One region of the Exiguobacterium sp. s133 genome, then DNA from elsewhere that is predicted to be linked to it. Evidence: a T-box and tRNA genes for the amino acid it is inferred to sense, from the RefSeq annotation. Region 1 holds a T-box; the other holds one or more tRNA genes.
The links. The T-box of region 1 lies ahead of ileS (isoleucine--tRNA ligase). A T-box ahead of a tRNA ligase gene usually reads a tRNA of that ligase, here a tRNA-Ile.

Region 1 (7,151 bases):
CCCCGCGTCTTGATACCGACGATCATCAATTCTTCAATCCCTTTGTTGCGCTCGATGATTTCATGGGCGATTCGTGTTAAGGCACGACTGATTGCCGCTTCATCTAAAATGATGGCTGGTTTCATGGCTTCTCCTTTCATAAAAAAACCTCCTGCTTAATCGGCAGGAGGTTGTTGAAGACAGATGTGTACATAGCAAAGCCATGTGTTTACACGCGTTACGGTGTCTCCCTTTCGTAGCCTCTCCGGACTCGATTAAAGGTGTTCTAATTTTGTAGGATCGTCACGCGGACGACCGATTTGGTGAGGCTGATGTCTCGCATCGCTCTCTAGGTGTTACTCTACCGTTTTATTAGAAAAACGTCAAGACTCTAATTCAAGTTTTTTCAACTGACTGATCTCAAACGTCATCTCTTCCGGGAGTGGTGCTTCGAACGTCAACCATTCGCCGGTCCGTGGATGTTCAAATCCGAGAACCGCTGCGTGGAGTGCTTGACCATTCATCTTCATCGTCTTCCGCGGTCCATATTTCGGGTCACCTGCGAGCGGGAATCCGATATAGCGCATGTGGACACGAATTTGGTGAGTCCGTCCTGTTTCGAGTTTACACTCAACGACCGTAAAGCCTTCATACCGATCGAGGACACGGAAATGCGTGACCGCTGCTTTTGAGTTTTTGTCCGTGACCGTCATCCGTTGACGGTCATTTTTATCACGGCCGACCGGTGCTTCAATCGTTCCGAGTTCATGGGGAATCTCGCCATGGACAAGCGCGATATAAAGACGTTCCGTCGTCTTATCTTTTAATTGTTGCGCAAGCGATTCATGGGCTAAATCATTTTTAGCGACCATCAAGAGACCTGATGTATCTTTATCGATCCGGTGAACGATCCCTGGTCGTTTGACCCCATTGATGCCTGAGAGGTCTTGGCAGTGATGAAGCAACGCATTAACGAGTGTTCCTGACACATGTCCTGCTGCCGGGTGGACGACCATGCCTTTTGGTTTATTGATGACGATGACATCGCTGTCTTCGTAAACGACATCTAGCGGAATGTCTTCCGGTAAGATTTCGAGTTCGACGGCTTCCGGGATATGCACGGTGATGCTTTCCGTTCCCGTCATCTTATAGTTCGGTTTCACGATGCGTCCGTCTACTTCGACGTGCCCCGCCTTTAACCAGTCTTGCACTTGCGAACGCGACCACTCTTGTTGTTCAGCCAACCATTTATCGATTCGCCCTGTCGCGCCTTTTGCTTCGACCGTCCATACTTGTTGTTCATTCATTAATCAATCGTTCCCTTCTTCGTCAAACGCTCTTCGAACATGACGCTAATCAGCATCAAAATCACTCCAAATGTCAAGCAGACGTCTGCGACATTAAAGATCGGAAAATTATAGCCGAACGGATAAAAGTGTAAGAAATCAACGACTTCCCCACGCGCCATCCGGTCAATAAAATTTCCGATCGCTCCACTCAGTAGTAAAGCGACACTCCAAGCAAATACTTTGTTTTTTGTTCCTTCTTTGTACAGAAAATAAATCAGACCAACAACGACGAGAACCGTCACGATGAAGAAGAAGCCGAATTTTCCTTCAAGCATTCCCCATGCCGCTCCACGGTTGCGGTATGAATTGAGATAAAAGAAATTTGGAATGACTTCAATCGCTTGACCAATCGTCATCTGCTGAACGACGATCCATTTCGTCAATTGATCCACTCCTACGAGTAAAGCAGCAATCACTAAGTAAAGCCACATCCTGTTTTCCCCCACATCAAAAATAATGAGGGGTAGCTACGAAGTCGCAGTAGCCGCCCCTCCCCTTATTCATTATAAAGAATTGACGACCGCAGTACAACGAGGACAAAGTGTCGGATGAGCCGGATCTTGACCAAGTTCAGTCGAATATGTCCAGCAACGTTCACATTTCTCGCCGTCCGCTTTCAAAACAGTGATTGCTGTCGTCTCATAGTTACGTTCTGCCGAGTCGACAAAATCGATGTGTGAGACTTGAAGCAGTTGTTCAAGATGGTCGATTGTCGCAAGCAAGTTCTTCGTCGCTTCGTTCGGTGCGAGCTCGAGTTTGGCTTCGAGCGTTTTCCCGACGAGCTTCTCTGCCCGTGCTTCTTCAAGCGCCTTCAAGACATCATCGCGGAAGACGAGGAACGCGTTCCATTTCGCGATCAGTGCAAGTCCTTCTTCCGATACGTCGACTGCTTCCGGTAAATCCGTCAAGAAGATACTTGCCGTCTCGACACCAGGAACGAATTCCCATGCTTCGTCTGCCGTATGCGGTAAGACAGGTGCCATCAATTGTAACAATGTCACGACGGTATCATACATGACCGTTTGAACGGCACGACGCGCCGGTGCATCTGCTTGTTCGATATACAAGATGTCTTTCGTGTAGTCGAGGTAGAACGAAGACAGGTCAAGGACACAGAAGTTATGCAACAGTTGGTAAACTGCCATGAAATCATACGCATCATAGGCTTTTTTGACTTTACCGACTAATTGATCGAGCTTCGTCCGCATGAAACGGTCTGCTTCCGGTAAATCTTCAAACGCAACACGATGTGCCGTGTGATCGAATTGATCCAAGTTCCCGAGCAGGAAACGGACCGTGTTCCGGATTTTACGGTATGATTCTGAAACTTGTTTAAAGTTGTCCATCGATGCCCGGACATCTGACTGATAATCGACTGACGCAACCCACAGACGAAGAATCTCAGCACCGAATTGTTGCATGATTTGGATTGGGGCAATCGTATTCCCGATTGACTTCGACATCTTCCGTCCTTGACCGTCTAATACGAAACCATGACTGACGACTGCTTTATACGGTGCTTTTCCCGTTGTCGCAACAGCTGTCGAAAGCGACGAGTTGAACCAGCCACGGTATTGGTCTGAACCTTCGAGGTAAAGATCAGCCGGACGCTCTAGTTCTGGACGCGTCGCCAGCACACCGGCATGTGACGAGCCGGAATCGAACCAGACATCCATGATGTCTGTTTCTTTTTTGAACTGACCATTCGGACTTGCCGGGTGCGTAAAGCCTTCCGGCAATAAGTCGATTGCTTCGCGTTCATACCAGACGTTCGAACCGTGCTCTGCGAACAAGTTCGCGATATGGTCGATTGTTTCCGGTGTAACAATTTCTGTTCCGTCTTCTGCATAGAAGATTGGAAGGGGCACGCCCCATGCACGTTGACGCGAGATGACCCAGTCGCCACGATCTTTAAACATGTTGTGAAGACGTGTTTCTCCCCATGCCGGTACCCACTGCACATCTTTGATTTCGTCAAGGATTTCCGCACGGAAGTCTTTAATCGACGCGAACCATTGTGGTGTTGCCCGGAAGATGACCGGTTTTTTCGTCCGCCAGTCGTGCGGATACGAGTGTTTGATGAACGATAGTTTCAACAATGCGCCCGCTTTTTCTAACGCAAGACCGACTTCTTTATTCGCATCTTCATAGAACATGCCTTCGAATCCTGGTGCTTCCGCCGTCATGACCCCTTTATCATCGACCGGGCAGAGGACATCGAGTCCGTATGCTTGTCCGATGCGATAGTCATCTTCCCCGTGTCCAGGTGCCGTATGCACGACGCCGGTCGCTTCCGCCGTAACATGATCACCGAGCATGACGAGTGATTCACGGTCATAGAGCGGGTGTTTGGCTTTCATGTATTCGAAATCTGCTCCATTGAAGACACGACCGACTGTCGCGTCTTCCCATCCGAGTGCCTCGATGACTTCAGGAACAAGCGCCTCTGCGACGATATAACCTTTTCCTTCGTACTCGATCCGGGCATACGTGAGTTCCGCACTGACAGAGATTCCGAGGTTTGCAGGAATCGTCCACGGCGTCGTCGTCCAGATGACGAAGTGATCGGTTGGCTCTAAGATGTTATTTCCTTCTAAGACAGGGAACGCAACATAGATGGCAGCAGAACGTTTATCATGGTATTCGATTTCGGCTTCTGCCAGTGCCGACTCAGAAGAAGGTGACCAGTAGACTGGTTTTTTTCCTTTATAGATATAGCCTTTGTTCGCCATGTCACCGAAGAGGCGAATTTGCGCCGCTTCAAATTCCGGTTGGAGCGTGATGTATGGATTATCATAATCACCGAGAACACCTAAACGCTTAAACTGTTCACGCTGATGATCGACTTGTTCGAGCGCATATTTCGCACACAACTCACGGAACTCAGCGACCGACATCGTCTTCCGATCGACACCTGATTTTTGGAGCGCTGTTTCAATCGGTAAACCGTGTGTATCCCAACCCGGTACGTACGGTGAACGGAAACCATTCATCGATTTGTAACGGACGACGATATCTTTTAAGACTTTGTTTAATCCGTGCCCCATGTGGATATCACCGTTTGCGTATGGTGGTCCATCATGAAGGATGAAGGTTGGTTTCCCAGCATTTTTTTCTTGAACTGCTTGATATAAGTTCATCTCGTTCCAACGTGCCTGCATGTCCGGCTCACGTTTCGGCAAGTTACCTCGCATTAGAAATTCAGTTTTCATCATCAGTAATGTATCTTTGTACTCCATCTGGCATTCCCTCACTTCTTTTAATTTAACATACAAAAAAAGCCAAACACATCCCTGGTATAGGGACGAGCTTGGCTTGAACTCGCGGTACCACCCTACTAGTAGTTCAACCGTACGAACTACCACTTAAGAGCCCGATAACGGGGGCGAATCGGTGCGACTTACTTAATGGTTCAGTCTCACACTCGAAGGGGATATCCATTCTCACTTACTGTTCGGGCTCACACCAGTCCCCGATTCGCTTGCAGCAGTCTGATTAAGACGTGTCCTTGTCATTGATTTAAGTTATATGACATCGTCGTCATTATACGCAACTGCCGGAATCTCGTCAAGCGCACCACGGGTCGAACTATCAAACGCGTCCCAATCATGGCTTGCCAATAACTCCATCTGCGCATCGATCAAGACTTTAAAACGATTACGGTACAATTCGATTTTCTTACGCATCTGTTCGACTTCAAAGTCTGTCCGTTGCGCTCGACGCTGTGCGGAATCTTGCAGTTGTTCCGCTTCACGCTCGGCTTGTTTTAAAATCAAGCTTGCTTCTTTCGTCGCATTGGCCTTGACTTCTTCTCCTGCTTCTTGGGCAACGATGATTGACTTGTTTAACGTCTCTTCCATCGAACTGAAGTAATCGACACGCGATTGCATGTTTTGAATCACTTCTTGCTGTTGACGGTTTTCCCGCAACAACATTTCAAAATCCTTGATGACTTGATCAAGAAATTCGTTGACCTCATCCTCGTCATAGCCGCGAAACTTACGTGTAAATTCCTTATTATGAATATCAAGTGGCGTCAATGGCATGATGAAATCCTCCTCAGCATTTTTTAACCTTTTAATAATCCGTACTGTAATTTAATCCGGTCGCGTTTCGTCGACCCTAAAATAGCCGTCAATTTGACGCGGCCTGTTCCACGGAGCGAAAGCAAATCGCCTTCTTCAAGCATGAAGCTTGGATCTTCGACGATTTTATAATTCACTTTACTTTCCCCTTGTTTAATCAAACTCTGTGCTTTTTGTCTCGAAAAACCAAGCACTTCGCTGACGACAGTATCAAAGCGGAGCGAACTGACGAATCCAAGTTCTTCTTGCCATTCCTGTTCTTTGATCTTCAATTGGTCTTCTAGTTCGACGCGAGATAAACGAATTTTCGTTTTCCCTGCCCGCTCGACGTTGACTTCGATATAAGAAGCAACGTCTTCTGCGACTGCGAACTGAACGACTTGATCTTGAATGACGACGTCACCGAACTTGCCGCGTTTCAGACCGACGTTTAAGAGCGTACCTGTTACTTGTCGATGCGATAGTTCAACGAATTTTGTAGGATAATGAATACGATAGATGGCAATATCAAAGTCGCTCGCATCAAGTTCGTAGTAATCAGGCGCAATTAGTGCCCGCTGTCGCTCTGCCCCTTCGAAACCGCCCTCAAAAAAGAGGGCATATTTCGTTCCGACGAGTTCGCGTGTGATTTGCTGTTCGCGTGGGTCAAGAAAATCTGTCAGTTTAAACGTATAGGTCGCTTCGACATGATCGATCCAGTTTAAGACAAGATCGACGAACTCCCGCTCATGTCCGCGATAGTGATCATAGACGCTCATTAGAAGAAGATTGCTCGAATGCCTGACTGTGCTAAGTTCAACACTAAAAAGGCAACGATTGGTGAGATGTCAAGCATACCTCCGATGGGCGGGATGATCCGTCGGAAAGGCGCGAGGAACGGTTCGACTAACATCGCTAATACTTGTCCGAATCTTGACTCTCGTGCGTTCGGGAACCATGAAAGTAAAATATAAGCAATCATGACATAGCTATAATATTGAAGTAACGTGCTCAATGTACGCCCAATCGCGTACATAACTTGTGAATCCATGTTTACCACCCCTTATGATTGATATCATCTTCTCCAAGTAGATTTGAAATACTACCCGCGAGCTCGACGTTGTTCGGCACACAGAGGAGCGTGTTTTGACTGATTGTCGTAATCGTACCATCGAGTGCAAAGACGACGCCTGAAAGAAAATTAATCATTTGCCGTGATTGATCTTTTGACATGCGTTGCATATTAACGATGACCGCACGATTTTGACGGAGATGCTCCCCAATTTCTTGTGCTTCATTGAAGACACGCGGCTCACTTAAAATGACTTGTGATTTTGCTTTTTTCGTATGAATCGGAACGATATTCGATTGACGCACAGGGTCCTCCTTTTGAGTAACACTCGGGGTAGATTCCTCGTAGTACTCTTCATACTCTTGCTCTGCAGTACCTCTACCTTTATTTATTGTAGCATCATTTTCATATTCAAGTTCGTCTAAATCGTCTGTGTTCCCAAGAAACAGATGTTGCATTTTCGATTTGAATCCCATTTCGATTCTCCTTTCAACTTCTTCTACGTTTTATGATTGGACGAGGACCGTTCCGATTCTGACGTGTGTCGCCCCTTCTTCAATCGCAATTTCATAATCAGACGACATCCCCATCGATAATTCCGTACAGGGAGCGTAAGACAGGTTTCGTGCTGCTACTTCGTCTCGTAAGACGCGTAAAGCGCGGAAAACGGACCGCACTTCCTCTTGA
Region 2 (7,151 bases), on a different contig from region 1:
TCCTATTCGGATGTTTATTTCATTGCATCTTCGATTGCTTTTGCATTTTCGTCATAACGCTCTTGCTTCATTTTGACGTAACCGACTTCTTCCGCTAAATCACCGGCATTTTCATTCGTAAATTTCACGAAGTCAGCGACTTGTTTTTTATCAGTGAGTGATTTGTTGTTTACATACGTGTAGATTTCACGTGATAACGGATATGAAAGATCGTTGATTGTTTCTGGTGTTGGATCAACAGCATCTTTTCCTTCAGCCGATAACGGTACTTCTTTTAACTTATCTTTGTTTTCAGCATAGTACGCATAACCAAAGTAGCCGATTGCGCCTTTTGTTCCTTCGACACCTTTAACGAGGACGTTATCATCTTCAGAAAGCTGGACGTCTTTACGCATATCTTTTTCATCCATTACTTCCTCATTGAAGTAATCGAATGTACCTGAGTCTTTACCAGGGCTGAAGAATTTGATTGGTTCTGCTGGGTAAGATGAATCGACATCTTTCCATGTTTTGACGTTCGGATCCTGCCACATTTTATTGAGCTGGTCAATCGTCAATTCCTTGACCCATGTGTTTTCTTTACTTACTGCAACTGTTAATCCGTCAAGCGCTAGTGCCATTCGTGTATATTCAATTCCATTTTTTTCTGCTTCTGCTGCTTCTTCTTCTTTGATTTCACGTGAAGCGTTCGAAAGATCTGTTTCACCGACGACGAAGCGTTTAAATCCGCCACCTGTCCCAGACACACCGACCGTTACGTTTACATCTGGCTGTTCAATCGAATATTCTTCTCCGACTGCTTCCATGATTGGAAAAACTGTTGACGATCCATCAATTGCAATCTTTCCTGAAAGATCCGACGAACTCGAAGAGCTTCCTTCGTCATTTCCGCATGCTGCACCGACTACTGCGATTGAAGCTACTGTTGTGATAAGTGCTGTTTTTTTCATCCAAGACATGATTAAATTTCCTCCTCGAAGTATGTCGCTTATACCAATACGACTTTTTATCCGTTTCCCTTACAAGACTTATAATACGGATGAACTATTAAAACGAAATGAATCCAACGTAAAAGAATTGTAAAGGCTTGTTTTTTGCAGTTTACAATTCAAAATACATTATAAAAAAAGGTCAATCCAAATAAAAAAAACGAAGATGAGTTTCCTCACCTTCGCTCTTCTAGTTAATTTGGCTTAGTCTGCCACGGAATATCTTTTACATTGAAGTACGCCTTCACTAAATCATGCCCAATTTTCGAGTTGACCGTTTCTTGCTCCATATATGGAAGGAATACGGCCCATGCAATCTCTGGATTATCGTATGGTGCCCAACCGACAAGGTTCGAGTTTAATGAACGAACCGGCTGACCACTGCTGTCACGTAATGCAATCCCGTCTTCACCATATACGCTTACCTGTGCCGTACCTGTCTTAGCCGCCGCATCGATTCCTGTCAGCGCAATTACTTTAGAAGTCCCGCGCTCTCCTTTGACGACTCGATGCAATCCTTCGCGGACGTGATCAATGTTGTCTTGGCTGACTTCGATTCGGTTCAAGTAATTTGTTTCGAAGCTATACTCGACTTGTTTTGTATCTTCTTCAATTGAATTCGATGCGAGCACTTCTTTTAAGAAATGCGGTTGAACACGATAGCCGCCGTTCGCGAGTGTGGAGATATACTGCGCGACTTGTAACGGAGTGAACGCGTCATATTGCCCGATGACACGGTCCATCAAGAGCGTGACGCGGTCCGGTGTCCCTTGCACACCTTTCGCTTCGTACGGTAAATCAATCCCAGTCGTCACGCCGAGCCCGAACTGGCTGTAATAGTTTTGCATGATGGCTGCAGCAGCATCGACGCTCGCCCCTGCAATCCCATTACTCGGATAATTTGCCATCCGCATTGCGATGTTGAACATATATACGTTTGACGAGCGTTCGAGCGCCGTCAAATCCGTAATCGGCCCCATGTTGACGTAAGAAGCCTTCTTCGTCCCACCGATTGTAATCGGCGCATCATTGATGACTTCATTTTGACGAATGACGCCTTCTTCAAGTCCCATTGCAACCGTCGCCCCTTTAATCGTCGATCCGATTTGGAGTGAGGTCAGAACATTATTGATTGCGACGTCACTGAATTTATTCGTCGCCGTATCGAGTTTTTGTCCCGACATCGCTAAAACTTCACCCGTTTGCGGGTTCATCACGACCGCATAACCTTCTTTAAGATAGCCGCTTCCCATGCCGCGACCCATCTTGATCGCTTGTTGGAGGATTTGATCGACCTGTTTGTTGTATTCCGCGTCAACCGTCAGAACGAGGTCTTTTCCAGACTCTCCTTCTTCGCGGTTCGGCTCACCAACTGGTTCGCCGTTAAACGTCTCATACACATCATATGCCGGTTTACCGCGCAGTAAATCTTCATATTGTTGTTCTAAAAACGATGTTCCGACCCGATCGTTCAAACTGTACCCTTTTGCCTTGTATTCCGCTTGTTGCTCAGCAGGAATCTTCGAGTACTTTCCGAAAATGTTCCGGAGCGTTCCTTCATATGGATAAGATCGTTCATAGAACGGTTCCACAGAAACACCTTTCAGGTCTTCGAGATTTTCGTCAATGATCGCCATCTCTTTTGCCGTCGCACCAAGCTTGACAAGTTGTGGATCAAGCGCATACCCGACTTCCATATTGTGTTTGATTGCGACGATTTCCATTGTTTTATCATCATAATCAATATCTTTCTCTGTAATTGTATCGAGCATGACTTGATTCTCTTCAGCAATCGATAACTTTTTTCGTTCTTCCAATGTCGGATACTTTTCTTTCATGACAGCATCAAAACGACGTTTCGACTCTTCTGTATTGGTCGCGATCCAGTAATCTTTTAAGTCACGTTCCGTTACCTTCCAATCATCTTTCGGTAAATTGATGATGGCAGCGAGACGTGAAGCTGTTTCAATCCGCTCATCGACCTTTGTATTTTGCGAGCGTCGGTAGACAATTGAATATTTTGAAATCGTATCGACGAGCAATCGTCCATCGCGGTCATAAATTTTCCCGCGTGGTACTTCATACTTTGAAGCGATCATCTCTGTTTTTTGAACTTCTCGTGAGATTTTTTCACCATTGACAATTTGGACGACACCAAGTCGGAAAATCAAAATCGCAAATAATAAAAAAACAACAAAGAACATTAAATTTAATCGAAGCGGCAAGTGGTTACGCCGTCTTCCTCTTACCGTGATTCGTTTCGCCATGGCGTACTCCCCTATCGTTCAAAAAGTCATCTTTGTTTATTATATAGAAGGAAACAATCCATAACAACCTATCCCATCATTTTCCGCATTAAAAAAAGAACCGTGCCCTCTTACCGGGGACACGGTTCTAGCATTTAAAAACGATTATTTTGCGTCAGCGTAAAGCTTGGCAACGTGATCCCAATCAATGACATTGAAGAATGCATTGATGTAATCCGGACGACGGTTTTGGTAGTTCAGGTAATATGCATGCTCCCAAACATCAAGTCCGAGAATTGGCGTTTTACCTTCCATGACTGGTGTATCTTGGTTCGGTGTCGAAACGACAGCAAGTTTGCCACCTTCGACGATGAGCCATGCCCAACCAGATCCAAAGCGTGTTGTAGCTGCTTTAGCGAAAGCATCTTTGAATGCATCGAATGAACCGAATGCTTCATCGATTGCTGAAGCGAGTTCGCCTGATGGTGCAGCACCGTCGTTCTTTTTAAGCAATTTCCAGAAGAATGAGTGGTTCCAATGACCGCCACCGTTGTTGCGAACTGCTGTTTGAATGTCAGCAGGAAGCGCATCAAGGTTTTGAAGCAACTCTTCTAATGATTTCCCTTCGTGTTCCGAGCCTTCGAGCGCCGCGTTGACGTTCGTGACGTAAGCATTATGGTGTTTCGAGTGGTGAATCTCCATCGTACGAGCATCGATATGTGGCTCAAGCGCATCATAAGCGTAGCCGAGTTCTGGTAATTCAAATTTTGACATTTTCATGTCCCCCTTTATCCTATTTTCGGAACTTCAATACCTTTTAAGACTAGCAAAAATGACGGGTATAACGCAAGTAATGACCCTTACATTTTATTGTTCATCGCGTGGTGCGAATACAGAGACACCACCACCCGGAACAGGGAAAACACCAAATCCTTCTTCATCGATGACGACAGGCTCATCTTGGTGATTTGTGTAATCGAACCATTCTTCACCAGCACGATCTTCTCCGACGAACATCCGTTTTTCACACATGTCTGCATTTGACAATAGTACGGCACAACCCGAGTTCGGGAACTCTTCGACTCCGTGACGGACCCAACCGACACAGTGTGGATCATCGAGATAATCTTCTTGTTTCCCGTATGCTTTATGGTAGCGGGCGTACAGCAATGCATCGATCATCTCTTTTTTACCTTCGACTGGATGTGGTCCTTGTACACCGTAATAATCGCCGTAAAAGACACACGGATAACCGTCTTTACGAAGGAGAACGGATGCGTAAGCATGTTGTTTAAACCAATCATCGACCCACGACTCAAGCGATTCGCCTGGTTGCGAATCATGGTTGTCAACGAATGTAACAGCATTCGTCGGATGCGACTCAACAAGTGTATCTGCGAAGAGCATCGTCAAATCAAATTTTTTCCCCTGTTCTGATGCTTCGTGGAACTTATAATGAAGCGGAACATCGAATAAATCAATTGTATAGTCGACGCTATCTAAGAAGTGACGACAATCATCTAAGTCAGATTTCCAAAATTCACCGACCATATAAAAATCTTCTGGATTTTCACCCATCATTGATTTCGCGAATTCATTGACGAATTCGTAATTGATATGCTTGATTGCATCGAGTCGGAATCCTTGGCAATCGAGTGTATCCTTGAACCAGTGCCCCCAGTCGATCATTTCCTTGCGGACTTCAGGATGATTGTAATCGATGTTCGCAAACATCAAGTAATCATAGTTCCCGAATTCGCTATCGACTTGGTTGTTCCAGTCTTTATTTTTTCCGGAAATTTTGAAGACGCCGGTTCTTTCTTCTCGCGCATCAAAATCCGTTCCGTTAAAGAATTCATGATTCCAAACAAAATCAGAATACTTCCCGTCACGTCCTGGGAAAGTAAATTTTGTCCATGCATCGATTTCGAATTCTTCTGAAATTTCTTTCGACCGATCTTCTGGGTTAACTTCGACGACATTAATCGTCTCCAGTTCATCTGCTGCCGCCTTATGGTTCATGACGACATCGGCATAAACAGCGATATCATTTTCATGTGCCACTTGAATTGCTTCAAGTAGTTCGTCTTTCGTCCCGTATTTCGTCCGAACCGTTCCTTTTTGATCGAACTCACCTAAATCATAAACATCGTATATCCCATACCCTGTGTCTTCATCTGATTGCCCCTTAGAAGCTGGTGGAATCCAAACAGATGTGATGCCTGCAGCACGAAGCTCCGGCGCTCTCTCTTTTAAACGTTGCCAATGCTTCCCATCATTTTCTACATGCCACTCGAAAAACTGCATCATTGTATGGTTACGTTCCATCTCTCTTCGCTCTCCCTCAATTACTATAGTATGAATATTATTACAATATCTTTAATATTCCCCAAGCGAACAAAAATAAACGCACACCCCTAAACAGGAGTGTGCGTTTATTAAATGGACCCTGCAGGACTCGAACCTGCGACCGGACGGTTATGAGCCGTCAGCTCTAACCAGCTGAGCTAAGGGTCCTTAAATAAATAGTAGCGGCGGAGGGAGTCGAACCCACGACCTCACGGGTATGAACCGTACGCTCTAGCCAGCTGAGCTACACCGCCATAATGAATTAAAACAACTACAATTAGATTAATGGAAAGCATCTAAAATGTCAATAAATTATTTCACAAAAATAAAGAGAGACTTCTTTACAGAAGTCCCTCCCGCTTATATTCATTTCATTCAAGCCGTTCCCGAACGTTGTTCGAGTACTAAATCTGTAATATTGACGGCGTGATCGCCAATCCGTTCGAGGTTCGATAACAGATCAACAAAAATCATACCCGCTTGACCTGTACACTCCCCGGCATTGACGCGTAAGACGTGGTGTTTACGGAATGAACGCTCGAGTGAATCGAGTTTCCCTTCTAATTCAAGGACTTGGCGTGCTAACGAAACATCATCACGTTCAACTGCTTTGATTGCCGTATCGACGATTTTTTGTGTTAGAACGTACATTTCATCCAACTCTTTTTTCGCTTTTGGCGTAAATTCAATCCGGTTGACGATTTGGAAGTCAACGAGTTCGATTACGTTTTCGACATGATCACCAATCCGTTCGAAGTCATTGACCGCATGCATTAAGAGCGAATGGTCATTCGATTCACGTTCAGAAAGATCGTTCGCCGCCACTTTGACAAGGTAGTTCGTGACTTCCGTGTTCAAATGGTTGATTGCATATTCAATCTGACCAGCGTCAGAAACATCTTTTTTATCATGGGATTGCGTGTAGCGATGTGCTTTACCGAGTGCTTCTTTCGAGAACTCACCCATCCGTAAGACTTCCATTTTTGCTTGGTTAAGCGCAAGTGAAGACGATTGATTCAAGATGTTTTGATCCAAATGACGTGGTTTTGAATCGACTGTCGTGTCTGTTCCCGGAACGACCTTTTTAACAAGCCATGCGATTTGTGCGATGAACCAACATTGAATCAATGTGTTGACGACATTGAACGTACCATGTGCAAAGGCAATTTGCATTTTCGGTTCAAGATTGAGTACACCTGTGATCCAAGCGATGAACGTCGAGAACAAAGGTAAGGCGACTAAGAAAATAATCGTACCGACGATATTGAAGATGACGTGTGCTGCTGCTGTCCGTTTTGCGGCAATCGATGCACCGAGTGCTGCGAGTACTGCCGTGATCGTTGTTCCGATATTATCCCCGAATAAAATCGGGAGAGCTGCTTTGATATCAATCATGCCACCAGAGTATAACTCCTGCAAAATACCAATCGTCGCAGAGGACGACTGGACAAGGAACGTAAAGACCGTCCCGACGAACACACCGAGTAACGGATTGTCTGACATCGAAATCGTCAGTTCACGGAACCACTCACTTGATTGAAGTGGTTTCATGCCGTCACCCATCAAT

Region 2: it encodes a tRNA-Ile, which carries the amino acid that the T-box ahead of ileS (isoleucine--tRNA ligase) is inferred to sense. The anticodon was not compared.

What each region holds. Positions count from the first base shown of each region.
Region 1 covers NZ_JACSMK010000001.1:242,841-249,991, forward strand. Annotated here, with positions in the region: gene pyrR (bifunctional pyr operon transcriptional regulator/uracil phosphoribosyltransferase PyrR) at 1-125, opposite strand, end outside; gene KNP96_RS01215 (RluA family pseudouridine synthase) at 363-1,286, opposite strand; gene lspA (signal peptidase II) at 1,286-1,759, opposite strand; gene ileS (isoleucine--tRNA ligase) at 1,832-4,567, opposite strand; T-box leader at 4,626-4,852, opposite strand; gene KNP96_RS01230 (DivIVA domain-containing protein) at 4,853-5,374, opposite strand; gene KNP96_RS01235 (YlmH family RNA-binding protein) at 5,398-6,171, opposite strand; gene KNP96_RS01240 (YggT family protein) at 6,171-6,443, opposite strand; gene KNP96_RS01245 (cell division protein SepF) at 6,446-6,940, opposite strand; gene KNP96_RS01250 (YggS family pyridoxal phosphate-dependent enzyme) at 6,971-7,151, opposite strand, start outside.
Region 2 covers NZ_JACSMK010000004.1:211,376-218,526, reverse strand. Annotated here, with positions in the region: gene KNP96_RS07995 (PstS family phosphate ABC transporter substrate-binding protein) at 15-959, opposite strand; gene KNP96_RS07990 (peptidoglycan D,D-transpeptidase FtsI family protein) at 1,184-3,256, opposite strand; gene KNP96_RS07985 (superoxide dismutase) at 3,401-4,009, opposite strand; gene KNP96_RS07980 (alpha-amylase) at 4,103-5,563, opposite strand; tRNA gene KNP96_RS07975 (tRNA-Ile) at 5,679-5,752, opposite strand; tRNA gene KNP96_RS07970 (tRNA-Met) at 5,765-5,838, opposite strand; gene KNP96_RS07965 (Na/Pi cotransporter family protein) at 5,960-7,151, opposite strand, start outside.